DNA from 3 places in the Streptomyces sp. NBC_00080 genome. Region 3 is predicted to be linked to each of the others. Evidence: riboswitches for the same ligand, from Rfam matches in the RefSeq annotation. Region 3 holds a riboswitch; each other region holds the start of a gene.
The links. A riboswitch is a leader RNA that binds a small molecule or an ion and turns the genes downstream of it on or off. The one in region 3 is predicted to bind cyclic di-AMP.
Positions count from the first base shown of each region.

Region 1: linked by a shared signal. The riboswitch ahead of OHU34_RS07545 (peptidoglycan DD-metalloendopeptidase family protein) and the one ahead of OHU34_RS22510 (M23 family metallopeptidase) in region 3 are both predicted to bind cyclic di-AMP.
Region 2: linked by a shared signal. The riboswitch ahead of OHU34_RS24900 (transglycosylase family protein) and the one ahead of OHU34_RS22510 (M23 family metallopeptidase) in region 3 are both predicted to bind cyclic di-AMP.

Region 1 covers NZ_CP108235.1:1,687,851-1,692,804, forward strand. Annotated here, with positions in the region: gene OHU34_RS07545 (peptidoglycan DD-metalloendopeptidase family protein) at 91-1,062, opposite strand; cyclic di-AMP (ydaO/yuaA leader) riboswitch at 1,067-1,226, opposite strand; gene OHU34_RS07550 (alpha-galactosidase) at 1,531-3,606, opposite strand; gene OHU34_RS07555 (tyrosine-protein phosphatase) at 3,828-4,625, shown strand; gene OHU34_RS07560 (DUF6126 family protein) at 4,709-4,831, opposite strand; gene OHU34_RS07565 (helix-turn-helix domain-containing protein) at 4,828-4,954, opposite strand, start outside.
Region 2 covers NZ_CP108235.1:5,547,306-5,552,259, reverse strand. Annotated here, with positions in the region: gene eno (phosphopyruvate hydratase) at 1-432, opposite strand, end outside; gene OHU34_RS24900 (transglycosylase family protein) at 775-1,485, opposite strand; cyclic di-AMP (ydaO/yuaA leader) riboswitch at 1,489-1,675, opposite strand; gene OHU34_RS24895 (transglycosylase family protein) at 1,881-2,897, opposite strand; gene OHU34_RS24890 (cytochrome P450) at 3,103-4,398, opposite strand; gene OHU34_RS24885 (hypothetical protein) at 4,395-4,954, opposite strand, start outside.
Region 3 covers NZ_CP108235.1:5,011,288-5,016,241, reverse strand. Annotated here, with positions in the region: gene OHU34_RS22520 (PrsW family intramembrane metalloprotease) at 1-500, shown strand, start outside; gene OHU34_RS22515 (aldo/keto reductase) at 556-1,500, opposite strand; gene OHU34_RS22510 (M23 family metallopeptidase) at 1,691-2,716, opposite strand; cyclic di-AMP (ydaO/yuaA leader) riboswitch at 2,724-2,892, opposite strand; tRNA gene OHU34_RS22505 (tRNA-Met) at 3,241-3,314, opposite strand; gene OHU34_RS22500 (dihydrofolate reductase family protein) at 3,386-4,513, opposite strand; gene OHU34_RS22495 (MarR family winged helix-turn-helix transcriptional regulator) at 4,582-4,954, shown strand, end outside.

The DNA.
Region 1 (4,954 bases), 3.3 Mb from region 3:
CCGTCCCCGGACGTGCCGAAGGCCGGACCCGGGGATCGGGGTCCGGCCTTCGGCCGCTGTCAGGCGGGAGGTCGTCGGAGTCGGAGGAGGTCAGCCGACGGAGACGCCGTGCGAGCGGAGGTAGGCGATCGGGTCCACGTCGGAGCCGTAGTCCGGCGTGGTGCGGATCTCGAAGTGCAGGTGCGGGCCGGTCACGTTGCCGGTGGCACCGGAGAGGCCGACCTGCTGGCCCGCGGTCACGGTCTGGCCGGCCGAGACGGAGAGCTGGGACAGGTGGGCGTACTGGGCGTAGTAGCCGTCGGCGAGCTTGATGACGACCTGGTTGCCGTACGCGCCGCCCCAGCCCGCGGAGACGACGGTGCCCGCACCCACGGCCTTGAGGGAGGTGCCGGTCGGGACGACGAAGTCGGTGCCGGTGTGGTAGCCGCTGGACCACATGCTGCCGGCCGTGTGGTAGGCGGTGCCGACGGTGGCGCCCGCCACCGGCAGCGCGTAACCGCTGGAGGAACCGGTACCGCTCTCGGCGGCCTGGGTGACCGCCTTCGAGGAGGACGAACCGGACGACGAGGAGGAAGAGGACGAAGAGGACGACGACTTGGTTCCGGACGCCTTCGATTTCGACGGGGCGGACGAGGAGGAACCGGACGACGAGCCGGACGACGAACCGGTGCTCGCGGCCTTCTTGCCGATCGAGAGCTTCAGCCCGGGGTGGATCAGCGACGGGTCGCTGCCGACGGCCTGACGGTTGTCCTGGTACAGCTTCTGCCAGCCGCCGCTGACGTTCTGCTCGTCGGCGATCTTCGACAGATAGTCACCGGAGCGCACGGTGTAGGACGTGGCCGTCGTGGCGGTGGCCGTCTTCTGCGCCACCGGCACGGACTGCACGGCCTTTTCCGGAACGGCCTGGGAAGCCGACTGCGCGACGGACTGCGCGGGGGCCGCGTGTGCGCCGGCGGCACCTATGAGCGGGAGGGCGAGCGCGGCGCCGCCCGTTCCGGCGACGGCTATGGAACGAGTGAAGCGCTGGGTCTTCGGACGGCGGTGCTTACCCTTCGCGGGCATGGCGAATTCCTCTCCGGCGCCTGCGAGGTGAGCTGTCGGGTGCGGACTGGAGATGCCCGGCCGCGCCGAGGCGCGGCTTTACCCCAAAGCCTGTTCCGGAGACCGGAACAGGCGGTTGTGCCTGTGGGTCCCCCGCTCCTGCCAGATACGGGTGAGTGTGCGGACTCCGGGCGGTGGCAGGATTCGGCGTCCGTCCGGATTGGTGTGGAACGTAAGCGACCAGGACGCACAGGGACAAGCAGAGGTTGCGCCGCTAACGCCTTTCTCTTGATCCGCTGTGCGAATCCCCGGTCACACTCCGTGAGACAGGGGGCCCGTTCACCGCCAAGCACCCTGGAAAAGCATGCGGATTACGTGAACATGACGGACGACGTACGGTCACGGATATGACGCTGCTCACGTGACAGCTCTCCAGGTTCCTTTATTCCAGAGCGAGTTGGAATTAAGGCTTCAATTCGGACAGAAACCTCAGATGCGACGCAGCCGGATAACCGTCGCATCAAGGTCGCCTCGCAGTCCGGTGCGCAGCCCGTGATGAAGCAGCACCGCCCCCCGGTGGACTTCGCCCGTTTCACGGCATTCGTACGATGCTGTCGGGTCGAGTCCGCGCAGCCGCAGCGCCGGGACGGGCTCGCCGAACCGCTGCGCCTGGAGCCAGGCGAGGACGACACTCTCGTCACCGCGCACGTACTGGACGGCGCTCAGGCCGCCCGCCGGGGGCCGCAGCCGATGGAGGTCGCCCTGCTGCACGAGCGGCCGGATCTCCTTGTAGAGGTCCACCCATCGGCGCGCCTCGACGAGCTCCTCCTCGCTCCACTGCGAGAGGTCCCCGCCGACACCGAGCACGCCGGCCATGGCGCTGACGAAACGGAAGCGCAGCGAGCTGACCCGACCGTTGAGCTGGGCGTTGGGACTGTCGGTGACCCAGGCCGCCATGACCCGGGCAGGGTGGATCTGGCTGAAGCCGTGCTGGATGTCGAGCCGGTCGAGCGGATCGGTGTTGTCGGAGGTCCACACCTGGTCGGTGCGGCTCATGATCCCGAGGTCGATGCGCCCGCCGCCGCCGGAGCAGGACTCGAAGGCGACCCCGGGGTGAGCCTCCCGCAACCGGTCCAGGAGCGCGTACAGGGCCCGTACGTGATCGACCCAGAGGCGCTGCGGGTAGGGCTCGTCCGGCCAGCCGGCGTCGGTGAAGCAGCGATTGAAGTCCCACTTCACATAGTCGACGGGCGCGCTGGAGAGGAGCCCGTGGAGCTGCTCCCAGAGGTACTCCTGGACGTCCTCGCGCGCGAGGTTCAGCACGAGCTGATTGCGGAACTCCGTCCGCCTTCGTCCGGATTGGAACTGCACCCAGTCGGGGTGCGCCCGGTACAGCTCGCTGTCCGGGTTGACCATCTCGGGCTCGACCCAGATGCCGAACTGCATGCCGAGGTCGTGCACCTGGTCGGCGAGGGGCTTCAGCCCGTGCGGGAAGCGGTCGGGGTTGGGCCGCCAGTCGCCGAGCCCGGCGTGGTCGCCGGTGCGCGCCCCGAACCAGCCGTCGTCGACGACGAAGAGCTCCACGCCGATCGCGGCGGCCCGCCGGGCGAGCGCGCCCTGTTGCTCCTCGGAGATGTCGAAGTAGGTGGCCTCCCAGGAGTTGAACAGCACCGGCCGGTCCTGTTCGGCGTCCGGGACGACATACGCGCGCTGGTAGGCGTGCCAGGTGCGGCTCGCCCCGCCGAAGCCGGCGTCGCTCCACAGGCCGGCGAAGACGGGGGTGGTGAAGGACTCCCCCGCGGCCAGCCGCAGCAGCCCCGAGTCGTCGTACCCGACACCCCCGGTGATCTGCACGCGCGCGTCCGGGAGTTGGGCGACGGCGATCCGCCAGGTGCCCGACCAGCCGAGGGCGCAGCCGTAGACCTCGCCGCGCTCCTCGGTCGCGTCGGTGTCCAGGGCGACCCAGGGCAGGTGCTGATGCCCGGTGTGGCCGCGACGGCTGCCGATGACCTGCTCGCCGTAGGTGAGCGGAGACCGGGTGAGCCGGGACTCTGCGGCCCAGCGGCCGTGCAGCTGCGACAGCCGCCAGTCGTCGCGCTCCGGCAGGGTCCAGGTGGCGGAGTCGGCGCGCAGCAGCTCCAGCGGCCCCTCACCGTCGTTGCGCAGGGTCGTCCAGCGCTCGACGACGTCGCCGCGCATCCGGTAGTGCAGGGTGACGGCCAGCCCGGCGTCCCGGAACCGCAGCCGCAGCCCGTCGCCGTCGGCCTCGAAGCCCTCGTAGGACCACTCGGTGCCGCGCCGCTCGTCCGTGCGCACCGACAGCGCGGGCCGGACGAAGCGGGGGCCGCCCTCGACCGGGTACTCCTCCCGGCCGTCGAGCGGGGACTCGAAGGACGCCCCCCGCTCCGACGGCGGGAGGGCGGCGAGCGCCTCGGCGTCCCCGAGTGCGATGCCCGGACCCCAGTGCAGGTGGACCAGCTCGTCGGCCTCGGTGAGGTGGAGGGCGTAGCTGCTCGTCGGCCCCGAAAGGAGCCAGGTACGGCCGTTGTCGGCGATCTCGGGCATCAAACCCCCACTAATTCGAACAGGTGCGATCAAGCACCAACATCATCGAATGCGGTCGGCCTGCCGGGCAACTTTCGGCGGACAACTCTTCACCTGGTCAGACGTCCGGAGTACCGCCCTGTGGACAACCCGTTGCCCGGGGAACCCATGTCGTATCGTCGTGGAGGTGTCCCGTCGGCCACACGAGCCGCGCCGACGCGACCGACAGGGAGGCAGGCCCCGTGACGCAGCAGATCCCGTCGACCGAGCCCGAACTGGCCGGTGTCCGCAACTTCCGGGATGTGGGCGGTCTGCCGACCGCCGACGGCCGACGGGTGCGGCACGGCGTGCTGTTCCGCAGCGGCCATCTCGCGCACGCGACCGACGAGGACGCCGCGTTCCTCTCCGGCCTGGGCCTGCACACGATCTTCGACTTCCGCAATGCCGCGGACCAGAAGCTGGAGGGCCCGGACGTCGAGCTCCCGGGCGTGCGCAATGTGAACCTGCCCCTGTCGGACCCGGCGGACGGCTCCGAGTTCTGGAAGATGGTCCGCGACGGCGAGATCGACCAGCTGCGCGGGATCCTCGGTGACGGCAAGGCCGCCGGCCGGATGATCGCCTCCTACCGCTCGATCATCAAGGAGCGGACGGCCGAGCACGCGCGGGTGCTGCACTCGCTCGCCGAGGACAGCGTCCCGGCCCTGATGCACTGCGCGGCGGGCAAGGACCGCGCGGGCCTGTCCATCGCGGTGACGCTGCTCGCCCTGGGCGTGGAGCGCGAGGCCATCCTCGCCGACTACCTGGAGTCCAACGCCAAGCACCGCCGCTACCGGGTCCGCCGCAGCGCCACCTCCGCTGCGGCCTACTCCCCCGAGGTCATGGAGCTGCTCAGCCCCCTCTTCGACGCGCGCGCGGAGTACCTCGCGGCGGCCGAGGAGACCATCGAGGAGACCTGGGGCGGCGTCGACGCCTATCTGGAGGAGGGTCTCGGACTCTCCCCCGAGACCCGTGAGCGGCTGCGGGACCGGCTGCTCGACTGACACCGCGTCCGGCGCGGCGACCGACACCCGTCCGGCACCGCGTCCGGCTCCGTGCCGCGGGGGCCGCACCGGCTTCCGGGGCTCTACTGGTTGGCGCCCACCTCGAACAGCAGCCAGAGGAACGCCGCGAAGGCGTGCCCCACCGCGATGTAGATGATCAGCCGGATCCAGAGGGTGCGGGGGAACTTCTCCTCGATGTCCTTCATGGTGTCTCTCCGATGTCCGAAGGGGTCGGGCCCAGGCACAGCGTGGCCGTGGGGCTCTGCAACAGGGTGTGGACGAAGAGCAGTTCGACCCCGTCGTCGTCCTGGGCCGCGATGCGGTGCGGG
Region 2 (4,954 bases), 540 kb from region 3:
CAGCAGGTGCGCGTTGGGGCCGCCCAGGTAGCGGAACAGCGGCAGGTCGCTGGCCTCGGAGGCGGCGTGCGCGACGGCGAGCGAGACGCCGAGGATGGCGTTGGCGCCGAGCGAGCCCTTGTTGTCGGTGGCGTCCAGGTCGAACATGGCCTGGTCGATCAGGCGCTGCTCGGTGGCGTCGTAGCCGACGAGCTCCGGGCCGATCTGCTCGATGACGGCGAGGACGGCCTTCTCGACACCCTTGCCGAGATAGCGGTTGGGGTCACCGTCGCGGAGCTCGATGGCCTCGAAGGCACCGGTGGAGGCGCCGGACGGAACGGCGGCACGACCCGTGCTGCCGTCGTCGAGGCCGACCTCGACCTCGACCGTGGGGTTGCCTCGGGAGTCCAGGATTTCCCGGGCTACGACGACGTCGATGGACGGCACGAGCATCTCCTTCTTGGGATGTGACGCTGGTTGTGCGGGGCCCGGGGGCCTTGATGAGCCCTTGCTGAGCCTTGCGACTAGAGCCTAACCGCCCCGGGACCGTCGGCAGTCGACCGACCGTCCCGTGGACAGACAGACGGTACCTATTGTTTCCGCCCGGAACAAAGGGGGTGGCCGAGAAAAGCCGACAGGAAGTGACGAACGGGCAAAGAGAAACCCCGCTCCGGTGCGTACGGGGGAACACGCACCGGAGCGGGGGGCCCGTGGGGACGGGGGGTGACCCTCACGAGGTCTTCAGTGTGCCGACCTCGCATATGAGGGCGCTGTGGCTTCTCTGGGGGCCAGGTGTCACTTCAGGTGGAGCTGCTGGCCCGGGTAGATCAGGTCGGCGTCGGTGACGATGTCCTTGTTCAGCTCGAACAGCTTCGCCCAGCCGCCCTTGACCTTGTGCTTCTCGGCGATGGAGCTGAGGGTGTCGCCCTTGACGACCTTGTACTCGCCGTCACCCTTCTTGACCTTCTTGCCGGTCGGGGTGGTGACCGTCTTGGAGGCGGCCGGGCGGTCGGTCGAGCGGGAGGCGCTCTGCTCCTCGGTCGAGCGGCTGCTGGTGCTGCCGCTGTTCGACGAGCCGGAGGAGCTGGACGAGCCGGAGGAGCTGGACGAGCCGGCGCTCGAGCCGTTGTAGGCGGCGCCGGACAGGCCGGTGCCGCAGACCGGCCAGGCACCCTTGCCCTGACCCGCGAGGACCTTCTCGCCGATGGCTATCTGCTGGGACTTGGAGGCCTGGTCGGCGGTGGAGGCGTAGGCGGTGCCGCCGTACGCGGCCCAGGTGGACGCCGAGAACTGCAGACCGCCGTAGTAGCCGTTGCCGGTGTTGATGGACCAGTTGCCGCCGGCCTCGCACTGGGCGACCGCGTCCCACTCGGAGGCGGTGGCGGCGGAGGCGTTGCCGGCCGCCAGCAGCGGGGCGGCGATGGCGACGCCGGTGACGCCGGCGAGCGTGGCGACGCGGGTCGCCTTGGAGGGACGGCGGTGCTTGCCCTTGGCGGAAAACAGCATGGTGGATCCCCTCACCGACGCCTGCGAGGTGAGCTGTCGGGTTCGGGCCGTGTGAGTTGCCCGGCCACCTCCTCGCCCGTCGGAGCGCTGCTCCGTGGGAGGTGTGGCTTCACCCCTAGCCGTTCCGGTCAACCGACCGGTCCGGCACTTACCTTGGGTCCCCCGCTCCTGCCTACGGCGCTTGACGCGACGACTGTTCCCGGGTCGTCGCTGGCAGGATTCGGCGTTGCGACGGCCGGGGCTCGGGTTGCCGAGCGGCCTCGACCGTAGACACGCGATCGGTGGAATTTCAAAGACGATCAGGGCTTCTGAGACTCATCCCACACTTTCACCAAACCGGACATTCGGCGCGAAGCGTGACGCGAACTCCCGCTGTTTTTCTTGGGCTTTGCGCCCTATTCCACCCCTGTGTCGAGGGTCTGACCGGCGGCGATGGCGCTCGGGTCAACACCGATGAGGTCCCTGTTCTCGGCGTAGAGGGCACGCCATCCGCCGTCGATGCCAAGGGAGTCGGCGATGGATTCGAGGGAGTCGCCCTCCTGGACGACGTAGGTGGCCGCGGCATGCCGGCCCGCGGACGCGGCGGTGGTGCCGTCCACGCCGGCGTCGGTCGCGCTCCTGGTCGCGGCCTCGTCGGCGGTGGCGCCGCGATGCTTGCCCGAGCCGAGGGAGCCGGTGTCGACCAGGCTCCAAGAACCTTCATCCTGGACGTATTTGTCCGACTCGTCCGCACCCGGGGTCGCCGTGGGTGAGCCGGCGCCCGTCGAGCCGTCGCCCCGGCCACCGGAACCGCCGGACGTGCCGGAACCGTCCGTGGTGGCGGAGGAAGAGGACGAAGGGGATGAAGCGGACGCCGAAGGCGAACTGGAGGAATCGGCGGACGAGTCGGACGATCCGGCCGAGGAGTCCTCGTCGGTCGTGGAGCCCGAGGAGCCGGACAACCCCCGGGACAGGTCGGACAATCCGGAAGAACCAGATGAGTCGGACGAGCCGGAGGAGTCGTCCGCCACGCCGGTGTCCACGTTCAGCGCGCCGTTCTCCTGGGTGAGCCCGGAGGTCAGCCCGCAGGTGCCCCACGCGCCGATCCCCTCGGCCGCGAGCACCTTCTGCGCGACGGCGATCTGCTGGCTGCGGCTGGCCAGGTCGGGACTGGTCGCGTAGTCGAGGCCACCGTGCGCCTCCCAGTCCTTCTGGGTGAGGCTCAGGCCGCCGTACTCGCCGCCACCCTCGTCGGCGCTCCACGAGCCGCCGGTCTCGCACTGCGCCACCTTGTCCCACACCGTGCCGTCCGCCGCACTCGCGCCGGAGGCGGCGAGCAGCGGGATGGCGATGGCGGAGCCCGTCACTCCGGCCGCGACAAGGAGAGCCGGGGCCTGGCGGGGGCGACGGTGACGACCGTTCCCGGAGAGCATGCGAGGGGCCTTTCTCTGGACAGCACTGACCGGCGCGGCGGGTGAAACCGTTGCGTCGCGCTGACGAGAGAACGTATCGGCAGACGATCACTTGTCACAAGTTAATGCCGCGCAGATCACGTGAAGATCACAGACTTGAGTGTTGGTCACCTTTGCTCCGCCGAACGGTCACACTCCGGCTGACATCCGGTCAGGTACGGATCACTCATGAGCCGGAACGCACCGGAGTGAACTCGACCGGCAAAGTCCGCAGCCCGCGCATGATGAGCCCGCCGCGCCACCTCAACTCGGCCGGATCCACGGCCAGTCGGAGATCGGGCAGCCGGGTGAGCAGGGTCGCCAGCGCGGCCTGGCCCTCCAGCCGGGCCAGCGGGGCTCCCAGGCAGTAGTGGATGCCGTGGCCGTAGCCCAGGTGCTGGTTGTCACGGCGGGACAGATCGAGGGTGTCGGGGTCCGAGAAGCGCGCCGGATCACGGTCGGCGGCCGCCAGCACCACGAGCACGGGGTCGCCCGGCGCGATGTCCTGGCCGCCGATGCGCAGCGGCTCGGTCGCGAACCGCCAGGTGGCGAGTTCCACGGGGCCGTCGTAGCGCAGGAGTTCCTCGACGCCCGTTTCGAGCAGACCGCGGTCGCCTTCGTCCTCGGTGAGCGACCGCTGGAGGCGTGCGCGCTGCTCGGGATGGGTGAGGAGGGCGTAGGTGCCGTTGCCGATGAGGTTGACGGTCGTCTCGAAGCCCGCGAACAGCAGGATGAAGGCCATGGCGGCGGCCTCGTTCTCGGTGAGGTGCTCGCCGTGGTCCGAGGCACGGATCAGACCCGAGATGAGGTCCTCGCCGGGAGCCGGGTCGGCGGGAAGCTCCGCGCGCTTGCGGTGGATGAGCTCCAGCAGATACCCGCGCATCTTCTTCACCGACCGCGCGACACCGCCCCGCGGGCCCCCGCCGTGCCGGATCATCATCCCCGCCCAGTCGCGGAAGTCGTCCTGGTCCTCACGGGGGACGCCCAGGAGGTCGCAGATCGCGTAGATGGGGAGCGGGAAGGCGAAGTCGTGGATGAGGTCGGCCCGCCCCTCGGCGGCGAACCGGTCGATGAGCTGGTCCGTCAGCTCCTGGACCCGGGGCGCGAACTCGGCGACCCGGCGCGGGGTGAAGGCCTTGCTGACGAGCCGTCGCAGCCGAGTGTGGTCCGGCGGGTCGATGTTGAGCAGATGCGTCATCAGCTCGGCCTTGCGCTCACCGGGGATGCCGGTCTTGCCCTTGGCGTGCGCCGGTTCGTCGTGGTGCGCCGGGTTCTTGGAGAGCCGCTGGTCGGCGAGGGCCTGTTTCGCGTCGGCGTACCGGGTGACCAGCCAGGCCTCGACCCCGCTGGGAAGAACGGTGCGGTGCACGGGCGCGTGCTCGCGCAGCCAGGCGTAGGCAGGGTAGGGGTCGGTCGCGAACTCCCAGGTGAACAGTTCGGGAGCGGTGCGGTCCGGGTTGTCTGTGTCGGGCTGCTCGGTCACTCCCTGACCGTAGCGGTGTCCTCGCCGCGCTCCGCGAGGGCCTTGCGCGCGGCGGGGTGCCCCATGTCGGCGGCCTTGCGGTACCAGAGGGTGGCTTCGGCGGGGTTGCCCTGCTTCTCGAGGAGCAGGGCGAGCCGGTAGGCGGCGTAGGCGTCGCCCTGGGCGTGGCCCAGCTCGTACCCCTGGCGGGCCTCCTCCGGGAACCCCGTCTTCTCCGCCACGACGGCCCTGTGCGTGACGTCCAGCCTGCCGTCGCCGGCGAAGTAGTCCGCGGCGTCGTCCAGGCTCTGCCGCGGCTTGCGGAGGTCGGCCAGCAACTCCGCGGCCCCCTCGTCGCCGTCGGCGGCGGCGCGGGCCAGCAGCACCTCGGCGGCTTCTTCCTCGTGACTCAGCAGGAAGGACACGGCCGCGCTCCGGGCGATGGGGGCGTAGCCCGCCATCTCGGCATTGATGTAGTGGTCCATCGCCTCGCCGAGGTCGCCACGCCCCAGCAGCAGGTCCCCCAGTCGGTGTGCAGCCGCCATGTCGGCGTCGGCCACCGCCTTGCGCAGCCACT
Region 3 (4,954 bases):
CGGCCGCGCGGGAGGTCGCGCGGTACGAGGCGTACGCGACGTCCCTCGCGTTCCTGCGGCACCGCGGCCGACGGGGGCGGGCCGGCGCCGACTTCCTCGTCCGCGAGCGGGAGTTGCTCAACGAACTGTGGCGGCGGACGGACGTCGCCCGGCCCGCGCTGGACCACGCGGCCCGGATGACGGCCCCGCCGGTACGGGTGGCCGCGCCGCCCTGGCCGGTCCCCGGGGTGTACGGGTACGGCCGGGGTCCGGCCCACGGCCAGGGGTACAGCGCCGGATTCGGCCATCCGACGGCGCCGGTGTACGGCAGTCCGGCGGCGCCGGTGTACGGCAGTCCGGCGGCGCCGTCGTACGGCAGTCCGGCGGCGCCGTCGTACGGGTACGGATACGGCTACGGGTACCCCGCGGCACACGTCCCCGGGCCCGGACCCGGCCCCACGCACGGACCCGGACCGGGGTATCCGGCGGGACCGTATCCCGCTCCCCACTCGCAACGGTAGGCCGGGCTGGGCAGCTCGGACCGGCGCAGGTCGGGTCGAGACCCGGTTCGGGTCGTCAGGCCGAGGCGCGGGTCAGCCGGGTGATCTCCTCCGCCGTCAGTTCCAGCTGCGCCACCCCCAGCAGCGCCGGCAGCTGCTCGACCGTCCGCGCGGAGGCGATCGGCGCGGCCACCGTCGGCTGCGCGGCGAGCCACGCCAGGGCGACCGTGGGGATGGCGGTGTCGTGGGCCTGGGCGATCTCGTCCAGGGCGGTGAGGACGTTGCGGCCCCGCTCCGTGTCGAGGTGCTTGGCGGCGCCGGCCGCGCGGGCGCTCTGCACGGTCGTACCGGGCCGGTACTTGCCGGTGAGGAAACCGGCGGCCAGGGCGAAGTACGGGACGGCGGCGAGGCCGAAGCGGGCGGCGAGGTCCTGCAGTCCGCCCTCGTAGGTGTCGCGGGAGACCAGGTTGTAGTGGGGCTGGAGGGCGACGTAGCGGGCCAGGCCCTCACGGTCGGAGAACTCCAGGGACTCCTGGAGACGCTCGGGCGTGATGTTGGAGGCGGCGATGTGCCGCACCTTGCCCGCCCGCACCAGCTCGTCGAGCGCGCCGACGATCTCCTCGACGGGCACCTCGGGCTTGTCGAAGTGCGTGTAGTAGAGGTCGATGTGGTCGGTGCCCAGACGGCGGAGCGAGGCCTCGGCGGCGGCCTTGATGTTGTCGGCGGACAGGCCGGGGAACTCGGGGTGCTGGCTCACCTTGGTGGCGATCACGACGTCGTCGCGGTTGCCCCGGGCCTGTACCCACCTGCCGATGATGGTCTCGGACTCACCGCCGCTGTTGCCGTCGATCCACGCCGAGTAGGAGTCGGCGGTGTCGACGAAGTTGCCGCCCGCGGCCGCGTAGGCGTCGAGTACGGCGAAGGAGGCCGTCTCGTCGGCGGTCCAGCCGAAGACGTTGCCGCCGAGGGAGAGCGGGAAGACGTCGAGGTCGGAGGAGCCGAGCTTGCGAAGAGAAGTCATGCTTCGTGTCAACGGGCGCCGACGGCCCGCCCATTCCGGGCGTGACGCGAAGAACATGTGAACAGCACGTATGACCGGCACCTGTGACCGCGGCTGTGACAGGCACAGACCGGCAGCCCCGACGCCGAGGGCGTCGGGGCTGCCGGGAGGATCAGGATGGAGAGACGGATCGGGGCTCGGGAGGGACGACTCAGGGGTTGAGGCCCTTGTCGCGCAGCCAGGCCGCCGGGTCGATGCCTTCGGCGCTGCCGCCCGGGTGGACCTCGAGGTGGAGGTGGGCCCCGGTGACGTTCCCGGTCGCGCCCACCCGTCCGATCACATCACCGGTGGCGACCTTCTGGCCGACACTGACGCTGATCGACGACTGGTGGCAGAACCACAGCTCGGTGCCGTCGTCCAGGGTCAGGATGGTGCGGTAGCCGTAGGAACCGGCCCAGCCGGCCTCGGTGATGGTGCCGCTGTGGACGGCCTTGATGAGCGTGCCCGTCGGCGCGGCGAAGTCGAGACCCGTGTGGTAGCCGGAGGACCAGAGCGAACCGGCCTGACCGAAGGTCGAGGTGATGGTGTACGAGGAGGTCGGCAGCGTGTACTGCTTGGCCAGCTCGGCCAGGCGCGCGGCCTCGGCCTTGGCGGCTGCTTCCTCGGCGGCCTTCTTCTTCGCGGCGGCGGCCTTGGCCTCCGCCTCCTTCTCGGCCTTGGCGGCGGCGTCGGACTCGGCCTTGGCGGCTGCGGCGAGAGCCTTGACCTCGACCTGCGACTGCTGCGACTCGGCCTGCGCCATGATCCGGCTGCGCAGCGCCTCGCCGGCGTCGGCGGTGCTCTCCTCGGTGTCCACGGCGGCTTCCGAGCCGAAGCTGGCGAGGGCCGGCGCGGCTTCCGGGGTGGGCTCGTCGTCGTCGGAGATGAGCGAGCCGACGTTGGGCAGGTCCGGCATCGAGATGGAGACCGGGGCCTTGCCGGTGTTGGCGCTGGCCATGCCACCCGCGCTGACGGCGGCTATGACGCCGACACCGAGAACGGTGGAGCTGCGGGCGAATCCGCCGCCGCGCTGCTTGGCGACGCGGTGCTTGCCGCGTACCGGGCGAGTGGACTCCGCGGTGGGGTTCCACTCCTCCCAAGGTCCCTCGTCGGTGCGGTAGTCGCCGTAGCCGAAGGTCTCGGTGGGCCGCTGGCTGGGCGCGTACGGGGCCTCGGGGGCAGGCGGGTTGGACGCCACGCGGGCGCACTCCTTTCCTTCCGTCGCCTACCGGGTTAGCTGACGGGTTCGGAGCGGGAAGGTCTCCTACGCGCGTATACCGGTCGTGGACTCTGCGAGTTCACGACGGCTTCCGCGTGATTCACCCCATGGTGGTGGTTCCCCGGTTCCCTTGCGGGATTCGGCACGTGCCGCACGGAGCCGACTCTGGTGCCGGCTGGGACGACCGCGCTGCGTTATCGAACGTTAATAGACCCGGGGGTGGGTTTCCAAGCTGTTCCTCTTGATCAACAACATTTCCGGCCTGGACTTTTGGGCTACCAGCGGTGAAAAACGGGCGAGTTGACCACGCCTCGACATGCCCCGGAAACGCTTCGTCAGTCACGGGAGTTTTGATGGTGACCCAGTCGTTATGCGCAGGGCGGTCGTCCGGTCACCAAGAGTGAGGAAGAGGGCGGAGTCGTCGGAGTCGCCGAAGCAGTCGAAGTGGTCGACGAAGCACCGAAGGCCGGAACCCTTTCGGATTCCGGCCTTCGGTTTATCAGTAGCGGGGACAGGATTTGAACCTGCGACCTCTGGGTTATGAGCCCAGCGAGCTACCGAGCTGCTCCACCCCGCGGCGATGAACACAACTGTACGCCATCAGCGGGACGGAAAGCACATCGGTTGATCCGCGGGGCCCCAGCGGCCTCAGAGGAGGTGCCGGTTCGGCTCCTTCGCCCGCTCCTCGTACTCCGGGAGCACGAGGACGTCGACGCCCTGGGCCGTCAGCAGGCCGGTTCCGTCCGCCTCGGTGACGAAGGTGTCCGGCTCGCGCCAGGCCGTGACCACCCTGCGCACCCCCGCGTCGAGGATGAGGCGGGCGCACGGGGCCGGGCGGGAGGAGCGCCGGGCGCACGGTTCGAGGCTGCTGTAGACGGTGGCGGTGGACAGCCGGGGGTCGGCGGGATCGAGCTTCGCGAGGGCGGCCTCCTCGGCGTGCACGACCGGGTCGCCGGCCTCGCGGGAGTGCCCGCGTGCCAGCTCCGTGCCGTCGGCGGCCACGATCACCGCGCCGACGCTGAAGGCGGTGCCCGACGGCGGGCAGTCGGCGGCGAGGGCGCAGGCGAGGGCCAGCCAGTGCCGGTCGGCCGCGGCGGGCAGCGGTCCGGCACCGGGGGCGGTGGGCTCGTAGCGGTTCAGGACGACGTCCTCGATGCGCCGGGTCTCCACCAGACGCAGGCGTCCGCCCTGGTAGCCGCCCGGTCCGAACAGGCGGGGCGCGGCCGGGTCGCCCACGAAGAGCGGGGCGAGGACGAGCTGGAGCTCGTCGGCGAGGCCCTGCCGGAGCAGCTGGGTATGGATCGTTCCGCCGCCCTCGACCATGAGCCGCCGTACGCCGCGCACGTCGTGGAGGTGTTCGAGGAGGCGGCGCCAGTCCAGTTCGGGGCCGAGCGGGACGGCGTCCGCGGCAAGGCCCAGCGCGTGGACCCGCTCGGCGCCCTTCTCCGTCGTGTACACGATCTTCTCGCCGCCCGTGTGCCAGAAGTTCGCCGCCGGGTCGAGGTCCCCTGAGCCGCTGACGGTGACCTTGAGGGGGTACGGCGGCAGTCCGGCGGCCTCGCGGGCGGCGCGGCGCTCGGGGGAGTTCACGAGGAGCCGGGGGTTGTCGGCGCGGATCGTGCCGGCGCCGATGAGGATGGCGTCGACGGAGGCCCGCACCTCGTCGACGCGGTCGAAGTCGGCGCGGCCGGAAAGGAGCAGGCGCTCGGGCGTGGTGTCGTCCAGATAGCCGTCGAGAGAGACGGCGGCGGACAGCAGGACGTACGGGTACGGCATCGGCGCGGCTCTCCCTGGGATGACGGGCAGGGCTTGGTTCAAGTTTGAAACAAACTTACACTGGGGGCATGACTACTCGCTGGCTCACCCCCGAGGAGCAACGCGCCTGGCGCGCGTACGTTGCCGGCTACCTCCTCCTCGAGGACGCGATCGACCGGCAGCTCCAGCAGGAGGCCGGCATGCCCCACCTGTACTACTCCATCCTCGCCAACCTCTCCGACGTCCCGGACCGGCGGCTGCGGATGACCGACCTCGCGGAGCGGCTGAAGATCACCCGCAGCCGGCTGACCTACGCGATCTCCCGGCTGGAGAAGGACGGGCTGGTGCGGCGCGAGGACTGCCAGTGGGACAAGCGCGGCAGCGTCGCGGTCCTGACGGACGAGGGCATCACGGTGCTGGAGAGCGTGGCGCCCGGCCATGTCGAGACGGTCCGCGCGGCCC